Linked DNA regions of Metabacillus sp. KUDC1714. The protein of the gene in region 1 interacts with the protein of each later gene in a pairwise test. Links are inferred from orthologs where the notes say so. Each region holds a gene or a part of one and is shown on either strand. Other genes may lie near its edges. The genes, in order: tuf, HUW50_RS01730 and mreB.

Region 1 (6,044 bases):
TTCTTTTCTGATAAGATGATTGTGATGTGACTTGTACGTTTATTAATTGCACTCGCACGACCCATAGCACGTGGACGGAAACGTTTAAGAGTTGGACCTTCGTTTGCAAAAGCTTCAGTTACAACTAAGCTATTGATGTCCATTTCATAGTTATGCTCAGCGTTTGCCACTGCTGATTTTAATACTTTTTCTATGATTGGAGAAGCAGCCTTTGGCGTATGATTCAAAATCGCTACTGCTTCGCCTACTTGCTTACCTCGAATAAGATCCAGAACTAAACGAGCTTTACGAGGAGCAATACGAACTGTTCTTGCGACAGCTTTAGATTGTTGCATTTAAATGCCTCCTCTCATTAACGTCTTGTTTTTTTGTCATCACTTGCATGACCTTTGTACGTACGTGTAGGTGCAAACTCACCAAGTTTGTGTCCTACCATGTCCTCAGTTACATAAACAGGAACATGTTTACGTCCATCATAAACAGCAATAGTGTGACCAATGAATTGTGGGAAAATTGTAGAACGACGAGACCAAGTTTTAATAACTTGCTTCTTTTCAGTTTCATTTAACGCTTCAACTTTGCTTATTAAATGATCATCAACGAATGGTCCTTTTTTTAAGCTACGGCCCATGATTGTACCTCCCTTCGCGATCGTGCTACGGTTCGACTGAACCGTAGTTCAATCACGTTATTTTTTACGACGACGCACGATAAACTTATCTGATTTATTTTTCTTCTTACGAGTTTTAGCACCAAGAGTTGGTTTACCCCAAGGAGACATTGGTGATTTACGTCCGATTGGAGCGCGTCCTTCACCACCACCGTGTGGATGGTCATTAGGGTTCATTACAGATCCACGAACAGTTGGGCGTTTGCCTAACCAACGAGAACGACCTGCTTTACCAATGTTGATAAGTTCATGTTGTTCATTACCAACTTGACCTACAGTTGCACGACAAGTTGCAAGAATCATACGAACTTCACCAGAGTTTAAACGTACAAGTACGTATTTACCTTCTTTACCCAATACTTGAGCAGAAGTTCCTGCGGAACGAACTAATTGTCCGCCTTTACCAGGTTTTAATTCAATGTTGTGTACCACAGTACCAACAGGAATATTTTGTAATGGTAATGCATTCCCTACTTTAATGTCTGCTTCAGGACCAGACATAATTTCTAAACCTACTTTAAGGTTTTTAGGTGCAAGGATATATCTTTTTTCACCATCAACGTAGTTGATTAGTGCGATGTTTGCAGAACGATTTGGATCGTATTCGATTGTAGCAACGCGTCCTGGTATACCATCTTTGTCGCGTTTAAAATCGATCACACGATATTGGCGTTTGTGTCCGCCGCCTTGGTGACGAACTGTTAATTTACCTTGGTTATTACGTCCACCTTTTCTATGAAGTGGCGCAAGTAATGACTTTTCAGGTTGGTCTGTAGTGATTTCAGCGAAATCAGATACTGTCATACCACGTCGACCATTTGAGGTTGGTTTATATTTTTTAATCGCCATATCGATATCCCTCCTTTTCTATTAAAATTTATACTTCAAATAATTCGATTTCATTGCTGTCTGCAGCAAGCTTAATGATTGCTTTACGACGACGATTTGTTAAGCCGCTATAACGACCAACGCGTTTGAATTTACCTTTATAGTTCATGATGTTTACTTTTTCAACTTTAACACCAAAGATTGACTCGATCGCATCTTTAACTTCAGTTTTATTAGCCTTAACATCAACTTCAAACGTATATTTTTTCTCAGCCATAAGATCTGATGAACGTTCAGTGATTACGGGGCGCTTAATAATATCACGAGGATCTTTCATTATGCAAGCACCTCCTCTACTTTTTGCACCGCAGCTTTCGTCATAATAAGCTTATCATGGTTAAGTACATCAAGTACGTTTACTCCATTAGCTGTAACTACTGTTACATTAGGAATATTACGTGATGATAATGCAACATTTTCATTGTTGTCAGCTGTCACGATTAACGCTTTTCTCTCAACAGAAAGACCTTTAAGTACTGCAGCCATTTCTTTTGTTTTTGGAGCGTTTAAAGTTAAGTCCTCTAATACAACAATGCTGTTATCAACTACTTTTGATGATAAAGCTGATTTGATCGCTAAACGGCGAACTTTTTTAGGTAATTTATATGAATATGAACGTGGAGTTGGTCCAAATACGACACCACCACCGCGCCATTGTGGCGAACGGATAGATCCTTGACGAGCACGACCAGTACCCTTTTGACGCCAAGGTTTACGACCTCCGCCTGCTACTTCAGAACGATTTTTTACTTTGTGAGTTCCTTGACGTAAGGAAGCTCTTTGCATAATAACCGCTTCAAATAATACGTGCTGATTAGGTTCGATACCAAATACAGAATCATTAAGTTCGATTTCTCCAACGTTTGATCCAGATTGGTTTAATAATGCTACTTTCGGCATTATCCAATTCCTCCTTTCCTAAAGAAATTATTTAGATTTCACTGCGCCTTTTACAGTAATAAGTGCTTTTTTAGGTCCTGGAACGTTACCTTTAATAAGTAATAGATTACGTTCAGCATCTACTTTTACAATCTCTAAGTTTTGAACAGTAACACGTTCTCCACCCATACGACCTGGTAAAAGTTTGTTTTTAAATACACGGTTTGGAGCTACAGGTCCCATTGAACCTGGGCGACGATGATAACGAGAACCGTGAGACATAGGTCCACGAGATTGTCCGTGGCGTTTAATAGAGCCTTGGAAACCTTTCCCTTTAGAAATTCCTGTTACATCTACTGTTTCACCAGCAGCGAAAATATCAACCTTGACTTCTTGACCAACTTCGTATGCATCTAAGCTAGCTTCACGAAGTTCTTTAACGAAGCGCTTAGGTGCAGTATTAGCTTTACTAACGTGTCCTTTTTCAGGTTTGTTAGCTAACTTTTCGCGTTTATCTTCAAATCCTAACTGAACAGCTGTATAACCATCAGTTTCAGCAGATTTCTTTTGTAGAACAACGTTTGGAGTAGCTTCAATTACTGTTACAGGAATTAAATCACCGTTTTCTGCAAATACTTGCGTCATACCAATTTTTCTTCCTAAGATTCCTTTGGTCATGAGTCACACCTCCTATAAAATTTCATTATTTATTTTAATTATTAAAGTTTGATTTCAATGTCAACACCAGATGGTAAATCTAAACGCATTAATGCATCAACAGTTTGTGGTGTTGGGTTGATGATATCAATTAAACGCTTATGCGTACGCATTTCGAATTGCTCACGAGAGTCCTTATATTTATGAACCGCACGTAGGATTGTGTATACTGATCTTTCTGTTGGTAACGGAATTGGACCAGATACATTTGCACCAGAACGTTTTGCAGTTTCTACAATTTTCTCAGCAGATTGATCAAGAATTCTATGATCATAAGCTTTCAAACGAATACGAATCTTTTGTTTTGCCATTATTTTCCCTCCTTTTCGCCTATTTTTAAAATAGACATTTTCTCAGCAAGAATTTTCCCTACGCACGCCATGGCAAAGCGGCCGTGTGTATCGGCAACCTCCTGCTTCATCGCAGTCAAAGACCAACATTGTCTATTATACATAAAAGTCGTGATAGATGCAAGAAAAAAAATAAATTAAACTTATAATCTTCTTGCGCACTTTTCCTATTATACATAGATTGTATACTAATATCAAGAAAAGCTATGATGGTTTTATTTTCTAACTAATTGTAGTGCAAAATCTTATTAAAATAGTTATTAATTTTTGTAGTAACATTTTTTTAACTTCAATACTTTCCTGTTGATCAAAAGTAATTGTTTAATAAAATTTTTTAAGTTTAATAACTACTGAAAAAAACATACAAAAAGGCGAGCAATAAATGCTCGCCTTTTTTATTTCTTCTATAGAAGAAAGATTATTCTTGGATAGTAGCAACTACGCCAGCGCCTACTGTACGTCCACCTTCACGGATTGAGAATTTAGTACCTTCTTCAATCGCGATTGGAGCGATAAGTTCAACTGACATTTCTACGTTATCTCCAGGCATAACCATTTCAATGCCTTCTGGAAGTTGGCAGATACCAGTTACATCAGTTGTACGGAAGTAGAACTGAGGACGGTAGTTAGTGAAGAATGGAGTGTGACGTCCACCCTCTTCTTTTGATAAAACGTATACTTCTGCTTTGAACTTTGTGTGTGGAGTGATTGTGCCTGGTTTAGCAAGAACTTGTCCACGTTGGATATCATCACGAGAAACCCCACGAAGAAGTGCACCGATGTTATCGCCAGCTTCTGCAAAATCAAGAAGTTTACGGAACATTTCAACACCTGTTACAGTTGTTGATTTTGGCTCTTCTGTAAAACCGATGATGTCAATAACTTCACCAACTTTAACTTGTCCACGCTCAACACGACCTGTAGCAACTGTTCCACGACCTGTGATTGAGAATACATCCTCAACTGGCATCATGAATGGTTTGTCAGTGTCACGTTCTGGAGTTGGGATATACTCATCAACTGCATTCATTAACTCAACGATTTTTTCTTCCCAATCAGCTTCACCCTCAAGAGCTTTAAGAGCAGAACCTTTGATTACTGGTACATCGTCACCAGGGAAATCGTACTCAGAAAGTAAGTCACGTACTTCCATTTCAACTAGTTCTAATAATTCTTCGTCATCAACCATGTCACATTTGTTTAAGAATACAACAAGGTAAGGAACACCTACTTGACGAGATAAAAGGATGTGCTCACGAGTTTGTGGCATTGGACCATCAGCAGCAGATACTACTAAGATTCCGCCATCCATTTGAGCAGCACCAGTGATCATGTTTTTAACATAGTCAGCATGTCCTGGGCAGTCTACGTGTGCATAGTGACGAGTTTCAGTTTCATACTCAACGTGTGCAGTTGAGATAGTGATTCCACGCTCGCGCTCTTCAGGAGCAGCATCGATCATATCATATGCCATAGCAGCACCTTTACCACTGCGTTTTGCAAGTACAGTAGTGATTGCAGCTGTTAATGTAGTTTTACCATGGTCAACGTGTCCGATTGTACCAATATTAGCATGCGTTTTGGATCGGTCGAATTTTTCTTTAGCCATTCTAAAAATCCTCCTTAGAGTTTAATTATTTTAGGATATATGTAACAGAAAGTGATCACATCACTCTCTGTTCTCACATAAGTAGTTATACTTCATCAAAGGAGTAAAATCAATTACTCACCTTTATTTTTTTTAATTATTTCTTCTGAAACTGATTTTGGAACCTCTTCATAGTGATCAAAGTGCATTGTAAATACTCCGCGACCTTGTGTACTAGAACGTAATGCAGTAGCATATCCAAACATTTCAGAAAGTGGAATCATTGCACGTACAACTTGTGCATTACCACGAGCTTCCATACCTTCAACACGTCCACGACGAGCTGTGACTTGACCCATGATATCACCCATGTATTCCTCTGGTACTACTACTTCAACCCTCATAACAGGTTCAAGGATAACTGGGCTACATTTAGAAACAGCATTTTTAAGTGCTAAAGAAGCTGCAATCTTAAATGCCATTTCACTTGAGTCAACATCATGGTATGAACCATCAACTAATGCAGCTTTTACATCAACTAATGGATATCCAGCAAGTACACCGTTTTGCATTGCATCTTCAAGACCAGCTTGAACTGCAGGTACATATTCACGAGGTACTACACCACCAACGATTTTGTTCTCAAACTCAAAACCATTACCTTCTTCGTTAGGTTCAAATTCGATCCATACGTGTCCAAATTGTCCACGACCACCCGATTGACGTGCAAATTTACCTTCTACTTTTGCACCTGCACGGAATGTTTCACGATATGCAACCTGAGGAGCACCAACATTAGCTTCAACTTTGAATTCACGTTTCATACGATCAACAAGAATATCTAAGTGAAGTTCACCCATACCAGCAATAATTGTTTGACCAGTTTCTTGATCAGTATGAGCTCTGAATGTTGGATCTTCTTCTTGAAGCTTTTGTAAAGCAGTTGTCATTT
Region 2 (5,894 bases), 1.8 Mb from region 1 along the record:
TGATTCAGCAACACGTTCAGCTACCCATACACGATCTATATCATAAAAATTAGCTGATGGCTTCACATATGCCATTTGTTCTAACCCATATGAATCTGGCTCAATCTCGATAATTTCACCGATAAGGATTCCTTCTGGGAAAACTTCACCTTTACCCGATGTAATGACTTTTTGTCCTTCAACAAGCTTAACATCAGATTTAATCCGACGAAGTAAAAGTGCACCTTTATCCTCGTCATAACCTTCTATTAATCCCATTACCTTTTCACCTGTTGGCGCGTTCTCTTTATCACTATTCTCACTTTCATCTTTCACTTCTACCGGTTGAACCTCAGATGAAATTCTATTTTTAAGGTCTGTTGCACTCAACAGTTGAACGGTAGAAGTAAATTGTGAAGTGGATTTTACCTTTCCAACAAGACCCTGTGCCGTTACAACAGCCATATTAGGCTCTATTCCATCCTGTGCACCTTTATCAATTGATATGTAATCATACCATCTATCAGGATTACGACCAACAACAGTAGAAAAGATCGGATTGTACTCTCTTAAGTTAGCAACATTACCTAATTCGGCTAATAATTTTTCATTTTCAACTTTATACTCTTGAAGATCTGCTTCTAGTTGCATATATTCGTCAAGTCTGCTTTTTAGCAACTCATTTTCTTCATATGTATTTTTTAAGTCACTTACGTTTTCAAAAAAGCCAGAAATATATAAAGCTGGCTTATGAAATATCGATTGAAAAACACCTACTGAATCCTGTAAAAATTGCTCAGGCCAAGTCAACTTCCGATCTTCCTTTAAGGAAAAACCAATCAATGCCACTAAAAAAATAATACTAACTAGCAACAAGATAAGGCGTTTATTTAGGAAAAACTGTGGCATGATGAACACCCTCTTAACTCAAATTTCCACTTCAACATATAGCCTTTGCTTACATTAATAAGATTTAAAAGACTTCAATAAGCAAAGGCTAAAACATAAATTATCTACTATCTCTTGCTTTATTTTTAAATAAGTGTATATGCTCGAGTGCTTTACCTGTTCCGATTGCAACACAGTCTAAAGGATCTTCCGCAATTAACACTGGCATATTCGTTTCTTCTCCAATAACTTTATCAAGATTACGAAGCAATGCACCACCACCGGTTAAAACAATACCACGATCCATGATATCTGCCGCAAGCTCTGGAGGCGTTTTTTCTAACGTGTTTTTAACAGTATCAACAATCGTGTATACCGTATCTTTTAACGCCTCAGCAATTTCAGCTGCTGTAATCTCAATTGTTTTAGGTAAACCTGTTAAAAGGTCTCGACCTCTAATATCCATATTATCTACACCATCAGGAGAACCAGCTGAACCGATTTCCATTTTTATTGCTTCAGATGTACGATCACCGATCATTAAGTTATATGTTTTTCTAATGTATGTAATAATAGCCTCGTCCATTTCATCACCAGCTACGCGAATTGATTGGCTTGTAACAATACCTCCAAGAGAGATAATTGCCACCTCTGTCGTACCGCCACCAATATCAACTACCATACTTCCTGTTGGTTCCCAAACAGGTAAATTCGCACCAATCGCAGCTGCAAATGGTTCTTCAATCGTATAAGCATCTCTTGCCCCAGCCTGTCTAGTAGCATCAATAACAGCTCTTTCTTCAACTGCTGTAATCCCAGATGGGACACAAACCATAACATAAGGCTTATTTGAGAAAATACCTTTTGTTTTAGTTGCTTGTTTAATGTAGTATTTCATCATTGTCGCTGTTGTTTCATAATCAGCAATAACTCCATCTTTCATTGGACGTAGTGCAACAATATTTCCCGGCGTACGACCAATCATGTTTTTTGCATCATTACCGACAGCAACTATTTGTTTTGTATCTGTTTGTAAGGCAACAACAGAGGGTTCTCTAACAACAACTCCTCTTCCTTTAACAAATACAAGTGTGTTTGCGGTCCCTAAATCTATTCCAAGGTCTCTTGTACCAATACCGAACATAGGGTGTATCTTCCTTTCTGAAACGAAATATATACTTTTTTAATTATTTTAGGAAAATTGACAGAATACAACTTTCTTCATTTTGAGGGTTAGACTACCTTCAGTAAATGAACTGAACTGTTCTAAGGTTTACATCAATGAGGTTAGTTTTTAAGAAACTGCTTCATCATCTTTCCCGAGTTTAATACTGAGCTTTTTTAATCCGAAAAAAACTCATAAACCTTATTATATCGTAATTACACAAAAAAAAAAGTATTAGACGTAGCCTTTTTCTTTTAGACTCACATATTTTTGTTCACCAATTATAAGATGGTCCAAAAGTTCTATACCTAAAACCTTTCCACATTCTGTTAGCCGCTTAGTTACTTCAATATCCTCTCTACTTGGAGATGGGTCTCCGGAAGGATGGTTATGAATACAGATTATTGAGGCTGCAGAGCGTTTAAATGCTTCTTTAAAAACCTCGCGTGGATGGACGATCGATGCATTTAAACTGCCTATAAACACTGTTTGTTTATGGATAACCTGATTTTTCGTGTTTAAATACAAGCAGACAAAATGCTCCTGACTTAAAAACCGCATTTCCTCCATCACATAATTAGCACCATCCTGTGGGGAACGAATTACATATCGATCATCATAAGTAAGTCGATTAATTCTTCTCCCAAGTTCGAGAGCTGCTAATATTTGTACCGCCTTTGCATTACCGATACCTGATATCGCGGTAATCTCTTCTACAGATGCATCCTTTAACATTCTTATACCTTCAAAATGTTTAAGGAGATTTTGTGACAACTCCAAAACAGATTCTTTTTTTGTACCTGTTCGAAGTAGAATCGCAAAAAGTTCTTGATTTGATAACTTATCAGGTCCTTCATTTAATAAGCGTTCTCTAGGACGCTCGTCTTCAGGGAAATCTCGAATTTTAAAGGTTGATGTTGACATTTAGCCTCCTTCGTTTCCCTTTCTGCTCGTAAAGAAATGTGTATTTATATAATGAACCTACGTAGCTGTTTTATTCTACTAAAACTGATTTGCCTGATTTGTCATTGGGTTACACTTTATTAATGATTTTCTGTTTTACTACGAGTGTTTAAATCCCATATTTAACAGTTCTCTGTGTGTACGCGCTATAGGTAAACCGACAACAGAATAGTAATCACCAATAATTCCTTCAACTAACAATGCCCCATAGCCTTGAATTCCATATGCTCCCGCTTTATCCATTGGCTCACCTGTTGATACATAATCCACAATTTCCTTATCTGAAAGTGAAAAAAACGTAACACTTGTTTTCTCAAAAAAGGAGTGAACTTGTTCACCTTTTATAATGGCTACCCCAGTAAAAACGTCATGTGTATTCCCTGAAAGCATTTGAAGCATTTCAATTGCCTCGCTTTTATTAGTTGGTTTTCCTAGCATTCGACCTCCATATACAACAAGAGTATCTGAACCAATGACAAAAGAGGTTTGATTTGTTTTTGCGACACTTAATGCTTTTTGCTGTGCTAATGATTGAACCATTTCTGCAGGATGAAGCTTTTCGTCTACTATTTCCTCAACTTCACTTACGATCACCTCAAAAGGGATTTGAAGTAGTTCAAGAAGTTCTTTTCTGCGGGGAGAAGCTGAAGCTAAAATGAGGTTTGAATTCATGATGTTTTTCATCCTTTCGTTTCAGATTAGAAGATACATGTCTATCCTACCAAACGAAATGCAATTGGACAATTTTCTAAAATTGATTTTTAAATTCAGTTGCTTGAGTGGTTTAATTCCTGATTAAAAAAAATGATAATAAGCTTCTCATCTCATATTCTACAGTAATGTATATGAGATAAGCCTATTATCATTCTCTTAATTAGCTCGTTATTTGGTTGGTTACTTCTAATATATGTTGTTGTGCGTCCCATCCCTGATTATTTTTAATATTATCAGCTGCTTGTAGAAGTTTTTCCACTAATGATTTTTCTGTTTCATCTGTTGCTTTAATCCCGTTAATCGTTGACTCTATTTTACTAACAGCTTCTTGATTTACACTTTCACCGTTAGTTGTTGCAGATGCCAGTGAAGACAACTCCTGGATCGCAGGAGCCCATTGATCAGCTGCACTAATTGTAGAAATTGTGAGAGAAAGTTGTTTCCCACCCCAGAACTCAATATCAGCAAAGTTTTGCTGCTTATATACCTCACTTAGTGCACTTGTTTCAGCTTTTTCCTTTCCCACTCCAGCAAACACTGTATAAGAACCATCAGTTTCCATCACAATCGATGCAAATCCTTTTTCCTTTATATTGGCTGCAACAGTTTCAGCTGATACTTTGGTCGAAAAAATACCACCTTGAACAGCATATAATTGAAGAGTTGCAGAAGTAGTAGCAGCTCCCGCTTCCTCACCTGCATTTTCTTCGGCATCACCTTTAGCTTGATCAGAAGTATCCCCGGTAGCCGGTTCTTCATTTGCACTTTCACTTGGTGTACCCGCAGTTGGCATATCTTCATTTGATAAAAAATTTAAGGCGATAAAACCAAACATTACGCCTAAACCAATGGCTAATAAAAAAATTGTCATAAACTTTTTTAATGGAAAAGCTACAATATTCTTATTGCGATTTTTCTTGTTCGAATATTGATAAGGGGTGACAGTTTGATTGGAAAATAGTTTTGTTTTCTTTGAAGATGTCACAACCTTTGGGTCATCTTTAAAAACTGAATCATCCTCATCAGGTAAAAGCCAAGGAAATTCATCCTCTTCATCCACCGTTTGCTTTGCTGAAGCAATCTCTTGTTCAGCATCGAGCTTATCCTCCCAGCTTGAAAACGGTATGACCTCAGCCGTTTCTTCAGCTTGTGACATCGGGCGATCCTTGCCATTTATTTTTATTTTGATTGTATCTGACGTCTGCTTGTCCATATGCCTACCACCCTTCTTTTGCAAAACACATGCGATCATTTTGCTTATCATGTTAACAGAAGGGTAAAAAAAAAGAACAAGACATTTGTCGTCTCATCCTTAAAAACCTTCGTCAAATAATATGATTATTCGTCATTACCATCTTTTATATAAGGTGATAAAGGGTTATGTTTCTTGCTTGACGGTGGTGCCTTATTCGAAGGTGATTCTGCTTCCAAATCAGTCAATGTCGGTATATAAAATGCAGTAAGCTGTACTTTAAATTCAAGTGGATTCATCACTTGATCACTTTGAGTGACTTCAGGTGGTCCTTGAAAGGAAATCTGATTGACCTTTGTTATTCTTGTTTGTTGTTCGATCGTTTCGACAAATTTCTTCAGATCATAAAAATTATCCGAACGTACTATGACTATGATTGTAAGCTATTCTCCCCTTCTTTTGTACTGGTATTTCTCCGACTTCTTCCTGTGTCCCCTGTTCAACAACTGCTTCAAGTGCATCTTTTATAATACCTTTGCTTGCCTCTGCTTAGGTTTCAATGAGACTACCACCCTCAGTAAATTCGATTGATAGAATTGTACTATCATTTGCTCAAAATGACTGGGTAACCTTGTTTTATTTAACATATCGAATAGCATAATTCTTTATGATTATGTTTCCAATTTTACGATTAAACGATAAAACCATTTTAAAACCCCAATCACTAAAAGCCAATTAATGAAAAATACCACCAAATAATTGAATCTCCGAAAAAATAAGCAAGTAATGTACCAGCAATAATCGAAGGTCCAAACGGAACAGGTTCTCTTTTTTTATACTTACCTAACAAGATACGACGTATTCCATCAATCGTCCCGATAAGCGTAGACAAGAAAAAGGCAAGTAAAACAAGCTTTAATCCTAATGCAATCCCTAATAAGCCAAAAAGCTTAATATCCCCGCCACCCATGCCACCTTTACTCACATAGGCAA
Region 3 (5,899 bases), 470 kb from region 1 along the record:
TTTCTTTTATGTATACGACAAAAGGAAGGTATTCACCTCCCCTATATGCAAAGTATAATCTTCTGTTTATTCTTTTTCAACCAAATCAATAATATGCTGCCATGTTGACTCTTCAAGTGCATCTGCAGGATTACCGTTGCCAATAATACCATAGCCTACAATTAGTCCAACAAGGGTACTAAGCACCATGAAAATTAGCACGAGCAAAACCCTCACCCATATCGGTATTAATCTGATACGGATACGGATTCGATTTTTATCATTTTGTTCGTTTGTGTTTTGTTCCTTCTTGGCTTTTTTTGCTTTTTTTACTTCTTCTCGGCTAGCTACTTTTGCCACGTCTTTTGCAACCAATAGTCTAAACTCCTATCTTACACCATTTATTAATCCCAACATTTGGTCACCCATTGTGATGGATTTTGCATTCATCTGATAGGAACGTTGTGAGATCATTAAATCGGTCATTTCCTTTGATAAGTCTACATTTGACATTTCAAGTGCACCTTGCTGCATTGATACTTCGTTTCGAAGCTCTCCATCTAAAAAGGTAAGCACATCACCTAGTTGATTATTGCCTAAGTCCTTTAAGCTATAGCGATTATTCCCATTTTGAACAAGCATTTGTGGGCGTTCAAATTCTACAACACCTATACCGAAAATCTGTGGAAGTTCCTCATCATTTCTCGGAACCGCTGTAATTGTCCCATCCTTTGAAATCACGAGTTCCTTAAAATTATCTTCAAACATAATTGGGTTTTGATTTTCATCAAGTACTTGATTTCCTTCAGCTGTCGCTAGCATTAAACGATTCGTACCATCTGTTGTTGGTGATAGGTAAAGTGCACCATCTCTAGTATACTGAATTTCTCCATTAACTTCGATTTGAAAGAACTGATTTGGTACAGTTAGCGCTATATCTAATGCTCTCCCGGTTTGTTTCAGACTTCCTTGGGTAAAGACAAGACTGCTCCCGAGCTTTGCACCTGTTCCCTGACTAATCCCTAATTCGCCATTAGTGTTTGTTTCTTCTGTCTCTTTTGTTTGATTATCATATTGCTGACGAACGAGTTCAGAAAATGATGTTTCAGTTCGTTTATAGCTTTGGGTATCGATATTAGCTAAATTGTGGCCAATGGTATCAAGCTGCTTTTGTAGCTGGCCCATTGTATTAGTCGCTGTAATCATTGAGCGTAACATAATATGTTCCCCCTATTATCTTAAGCGGCCAATTTCGTTCACGGCCTTATCCATACTTTTATCATATGCTTGTAGTACCTTTTGATTTGCTTCAAATGAACGATAAGCTGTCATCATATCTGTATAGGTTCGTCCAACATCAACCGTAGAATTTTCTAAGTGATTTTGCTTTAAGCTATATGTTATTGCCCCATTGTTGATCGCTGTAGGTAATGCCTGTTCATCAACTGTTCGAAATAATCCATTGCCTTCTTTTACTAAGTTACGGACATCATCTTCAAAGCGTACATCAATTTGTGCTACGAACTCGTCATCAGCATCAAATATATCGCCATCAGCCGTTATTTGATAGTTGCTTGATTGAATCGATATCGGCTGACCAGTTGTTGATAAAACCTGGTTACCATCAGAAAGTAATGTTCCATTTTCATCAAGTGTGAAATGTCCATTTTTCGTGTAGCGCTCTTCACCTGCTTGATTTTCTACTGCAAAAAGCAGTGTACCTTTTACATTTGTATCTTGGTTAAATGGTACATTTTGTTCGATAAGGGCTAGATCACTCTTTAACCCAGTTTCACGTAGCTCACCTTGAATGTTTTGACTGTTGAGTTCTTGTAAATAAACCCCTGTATTTAATGTCCCGACTGTTGCTGGAACAGAATTATTGTCCATTCTTTTTAAAAGCATCTCTGGAAATGCACGAATTGAAGATTGATCTGCTTTGTAGCCAGGTGTGTTGGAGTTTGCCATATTATTAGAAAGCATCTCCGTACGCTTTTGTTGTGTGAGCATACCTGCAGTTGCCGTATATAAACCTCTTAACATGTTTAACATCCACCTCAGTTTTAAAATTCCGCACAATCTGAATTCTTTCGACAGAATTCCCTATAATTAATTATAAAGGAGAACGACTGTTTTCTCATTACATTTTTTTAGGAAATGTATGCTATATTTTTGGGGAAATTATGAAAAGATTTAGGATGAAGGAACCATTTTTCTTTTTTCTATAACAAAAGAGTCTGAAAATCAGACTCTTCATCGTAATATTTATTAAACTAGTTTTTTGCGCGGAAGACGATCCATATTATCTAGCATAATTCCTGTACCAATTGCAACACAATCCATTGGTGCTTCTGCAACTAGAACTGGTACCTTTAGCTCTTCAGCTAGTAGCTGGTCTAAACCATTTAATAGGGCTCCACCACCGGTTAAAATAACACCGCGATCAATGATGTCTGCAGAAAGCTCTGGTGGAGTACGCTCTAGGACGCTTTTAGCTGCTTGTACAATAACAGCAACTGATTCGCGAAGTGCTTCATGAACTTCTTTGGAATTCACTGTAATTGTTCGAGGTAGACCTGTTACCATATCACGGCCACGTATGCTTATTTCTTCATTACGTCCGCCTGGGAATACTGTTGCAACATTTACTTTAATGTCTTCAGCCGTACGTTCACCAATTAATAGCTTGTACTCACGTTTAATGTAATTTAAAATTTCGAGGTCAAACTTGTCCCCTGCCATTTTAATTGAAGAGGCGGTGACAATATCGCCCATTGATAAAACAGCGACATCTGTAGTTCCACCGCCAATATCAACTACCATATTTCCATATGGTTGGAAGATGTCCATACCAGCACCAATTGCTGCTACTTTTGGTTCTTCCTCAAGATAAACATTTTTTCCACCGCTCTTTTCAGCTGCTTCTCTAATTGCCTTTTGTTCAACTGATGTAATATTCGTTGGGCAACAAATCAGCATGCGCGGTTTTGAAAGTAATCCTTTTACATTTAGCTTATTAATAAAGTGTTTTAACATCGCTTCTGTTACTTCAAAATCTGCAATTACACCATCTTTTAAAGGACGAATTGCAACAATATTCCCAGGAGTACGTCCTACCATACGTCTCGCTTCTTCACCAACAGCAAGAACCTTCCCTGAATTCTTGTCTAACGCAACAACCGATGGCTCATTTAGCACAATGCCTTTACCTTTAACATGTATCAATACATTTGCTGTACCAAGATCTATACCAATATCCCTCGCAAACATTCTATCTATATCCTCCTTGCAAATCTGCATTCCTCTAATTACTAACCTAATTAAGTATTGTATCATAAAATCATAAAAATAGTATGATTTTGTAAAATAAATTAACTAGTTTATGTAGGAATTTGTCGATTTATAGAGAATTAGATAGAAATTTTTATTTTACTGGTTGTTCTTCTAAAATCTCGTCCTTTTTGTACTTAAGCTTAGTTGCTTCACCACCTCGAAGATGTCTTATTGATTTATGGTAATCAAGAATTTCCTTTACCTCATTCGCAAGATCAGGATTTATTTCAGGTAGCCTTTCCGTTAAATCTTTATGGACGGTACTTTTGGAAACTCCAAATTCCTTCGCAATCACGCGAACTGTTTTCTTTGTCTCCACGATATACTTCCCAATCTTGATTGTGCGTTCTTTGATGTAATCGTGCACACCACTCGACCTCCCTAATATGGATGTGAGAAGTGTGAAATGAGACTCGCATACCAAGACACTGTGGCTGACTTTCTCTTAGATGAATGTATGATGCCTCTTTTACTGCGATTAGAATGTACACTCACGATCCCTCACCTCAAACACTCTCTTTGATAGGTTTGTAACATTTTATTAGCTTGGGTCAGAGATTATGCAAGAAAAGTCAAGAGGGACAAGGGTTTATTTGATTTTTTTTGAATTTCATTACATTTTGGTGTGATTTTATTGGTTTTTGGAGGGTAAATAAATAGGAATTATTTTTTGCGGGATAGTTTTTGAATTTTTATTTAACTCCTTACGTTGGATTATTTCCCGAGAAATTTGTCGATGGATGGTGGGGCTTCTGAGGCTAACTTTATCAATATTTTTTAATTATAATACATGACATGCTATTTACTCCTCATGGTATGTAGTTTGTTTTTATATTCATAATACAAATACCATATTCGTCCAGTGAAACAAACCAATATAACAATTTGTAAAGAAAAATGAATCTATTGAATTAGTAGAGTTCACGGCCATCTTACCCATTTCTATTCCAAACAAAAACAAACCACAAAGCATTAAAACAACTTTGTGGTTTGTTTATCATTGCTATTTATCCATCCACACTTCTCCATCCTTATACGTCATTTGCTCAGGATAACGTAAATTCAGAACTTCTTCCTGTGTTTCAATTGAAGGAGCTTTTGTAGCAAGTGAGACGATAATATTGGTTAAGATTGCTGCTGTTGCACCAAACACACCTGCACCTGTGTCAATAATGCCGGCGATCGTGAAACCGCCGTATTTTGAGGCAAAGATGTAAATGAGTGTTACCGCTAAACCGACTAGCATTCCAGAGATGACGCCTTGAGTGTTTGATCGCTTCCACCATACTCCAATGAGAAGAGCTGGGAAGAACGTGCCAGATGCTAAGGCAAAGGCCCATGCAACGATCTGTGTAATTGCACCTGGTGGGTTTAGAGCGATTAATCCCGCGAACAAGGTTGCTATAACAATCGACCAACGAGCGACAGCTAAACGATTTTTTTCGCTTGCATTTGGCTTCAATACACGATAGTAAATGTCATGGGCAAAGGAAGACGAAATGGCAATCATTAAGCCACCTGCTGTTGATAGGGCTGCAGCCATTGCTCCTGCAGCAACTAAGCCAATTACGAACATACCGAGGTTTGCAATCTCAGGTGTTGCCATAACGACAATATCATTTGAGATGATCAGCTCACTCCATTGGAGGATACCATCGCCATTTCCATCAGCAATTTGTAGTTTGCCTGTATTTACCCAAGATTCGGTCCATGCGGGTAATTCGGAAAGCTTTTTACCCGCTACATTTGTCATTAAAATAAAGCGAGAAAACGCAGCATAGGCAGGTGCTGATAAATATAATAGTCCGATGAAGAGAAGTGCCCATGCACCAGACCATCTTGCAGCTTTCATCGTTGAAACGGTATAAAAACGGACAATAACATGAGGGAGTCCTGCTGTTCCTGCCATTAATGTAAACATTAGCGCTAGGAACTGCCACTTCGTACCATTTGTAAAGGGAGCAAAATATTCTGAGATACCTAGCTGTCGATCTAGTTCACCCATTTCTTCTACAATTTTACCGTAGGATAGCCAAGGGGCTGGGTTGCTCGTAATTTGAAGTGACATAAAAATAACAGGAATTAGATATGCAATGATTAAAATTAAGTACTGAGCAACCTGTGTCCAGGTAATCCCCTTCATTCCACCGAAGGCCGCGTAAAATGCGATTAAAACAACGCCAATCATCGTGCCAATTTTTGCATCAATTTCAAAAAGACGCCCGATAACAACTCCTGATCCAGATAATTGCCCAATTGAATAGGTGAAACTAATGATAATTGTACAAATCGCTGCAATGACACGTGCTGCATGGCTATTATAGCGATCCCCAATAAATTCAGGTACAGTGTAGCGACCATATTTCCTTAGCTGAGGCGCTAATAGAAAGGTAAGGAGTAAATATCCACCAGTCCAGCCCATAATATAAGCAAGTCCATCAAACCCTAGCAACATAATCGTTCCAGCCATACCGATAAAGGATGCTGCACTCATCCAGTCAGCACCAATCGCCATTCCATTAAAAATAGGTGGCACACCACGCCCTGCTACATAAAAATCTGAAGTTTCTTTAGCAGTATTATAAAT

What was found.
Region 2: the proteins of tuf (region 1) and HUW50_RS01730 interact in binary tests that used the Bacillus subtilis proteins (3 or more experiments, as listed by UniProt). The link is inferred for Metabacillus sp. KUDC1714 from one-to-one orthologs.
Region 3: the proteins of tuf (region 1) and mreB interact in binary tests that used the Bacillus subtilis proteins (3 or more experiments, as listed by UniProt). The link is inferred for Metabacillus sp. KUDC1714 from one-to-one orthologs.

Annotation. Positions count from the first base shown.
Region 1 is NZ_CP055263.1:2,097,922-2,103,965, reverse strand. Bases 3,019-5,980 are described here. They hold tuf (elongation factor Tu), read right to left. Parts: upstream 5,114-5,980; coding sequence 3,923-5,113; downstream 3,019-3,922. Other genes in these bases: fusA (elongation factor G), read right to left, coding at 5,227-5,980; rpsJ (30S ribosomal protein S10), read right to left, coding at 3,157-3,465; rplC (50S ribosomal protein L3), read right to left, coding at 3,019-3,115. Outside these bases: rplV (50S ribosomal protein L22), read right to left, coding at 1-335; rpsS (30S ribosomal protein S19), read right to left, coding at 353-631; rplB (50S ribosomal protein L2), read right to left, coding at 689-1,519; rplW (50S ribosomal protein L23), read right to left, coding at 1,548-1,835; rplD (50S ribosomal protein L4), read right to left, coding at 1,835-2,458; more of rplC, read right to left, coding at 2,486-3,018; more of fusA, read right to left, coding at 5,981-6,044. UniProt on the Bacillus subtilis protein: GTP hydrolase that promotes the GTP-dependent binding of aminoacyl-tRNA to the A-site of ribosomes during protein biosynthesis.
Region 2 is NZ_CP055263.1:335,570-341,463, forward strand. Bases 1-2,812 are described here. They hold HUW50_RS01730 (rod shape-determining protein), read right to left. Parts: upstream 2,012-2,812; coding sequence 989-2,011; downstream 1-988. Other genes in these bases: mreC (rod shape-determining protein MreC), read right to left, coding at 1-888; radC (RadC family protein), read right to left, coding at 2,267-2,812. In the rest of the region: more of radC, read right to left, coding at 2,813-2,956; HUW50_RS01740 (Maf family protein), read right to left, coding at 3,095-3,667; HUW50_RS01745 (SPOR domain-containing protein), read right to left, coding at 3,870-4,922; HUW50_RS01750 (hypothetical protein), read right to left, coding at 5,048-5,200; HUW50_RS01755 (prepilin peptidase), read right to left, coding at 5,626-5,894.
Region 3 is NZ_CP055263.1:1,625,697-1,631,595, forward strand. The notes cover bases 1,249-4,065. They hold mreB (rod shape-determining protein), read right to left. Parts: upstream 3,250-4,065; coding sequence 2,248-3,249; downstream 1,249-2,247. Other genes in these bases: HUW50_RS07830 (flagellar hook-basal body protein), read right to left, coding at 1,249-2,022; spoIIID (sporulation transcriptional regulator SpoIIID), read right to left, coding at 3,404-3,679. Outside these bases: HUW50_RS07820 (DNA-directed RNA polymerase subunit beta), read right to left, coding at 67-354; HUW50_RS07825 (flagellar hook-basal body protein), read right to left, coding at 367-1,197; more of HUW50_RS07830, read right to left, coding at 1,213-1,248; HUW50_RS07845 (sodium:solute symporter family protein), read right to left, coding at 4,316-5,899. UniProt on the Bacillus subtilis protein: Forms membrane-associated dynamic filaments that are essential for cell shape determination. Acts by regulating cell wall synthesis and cell elongation, and thus cell shape.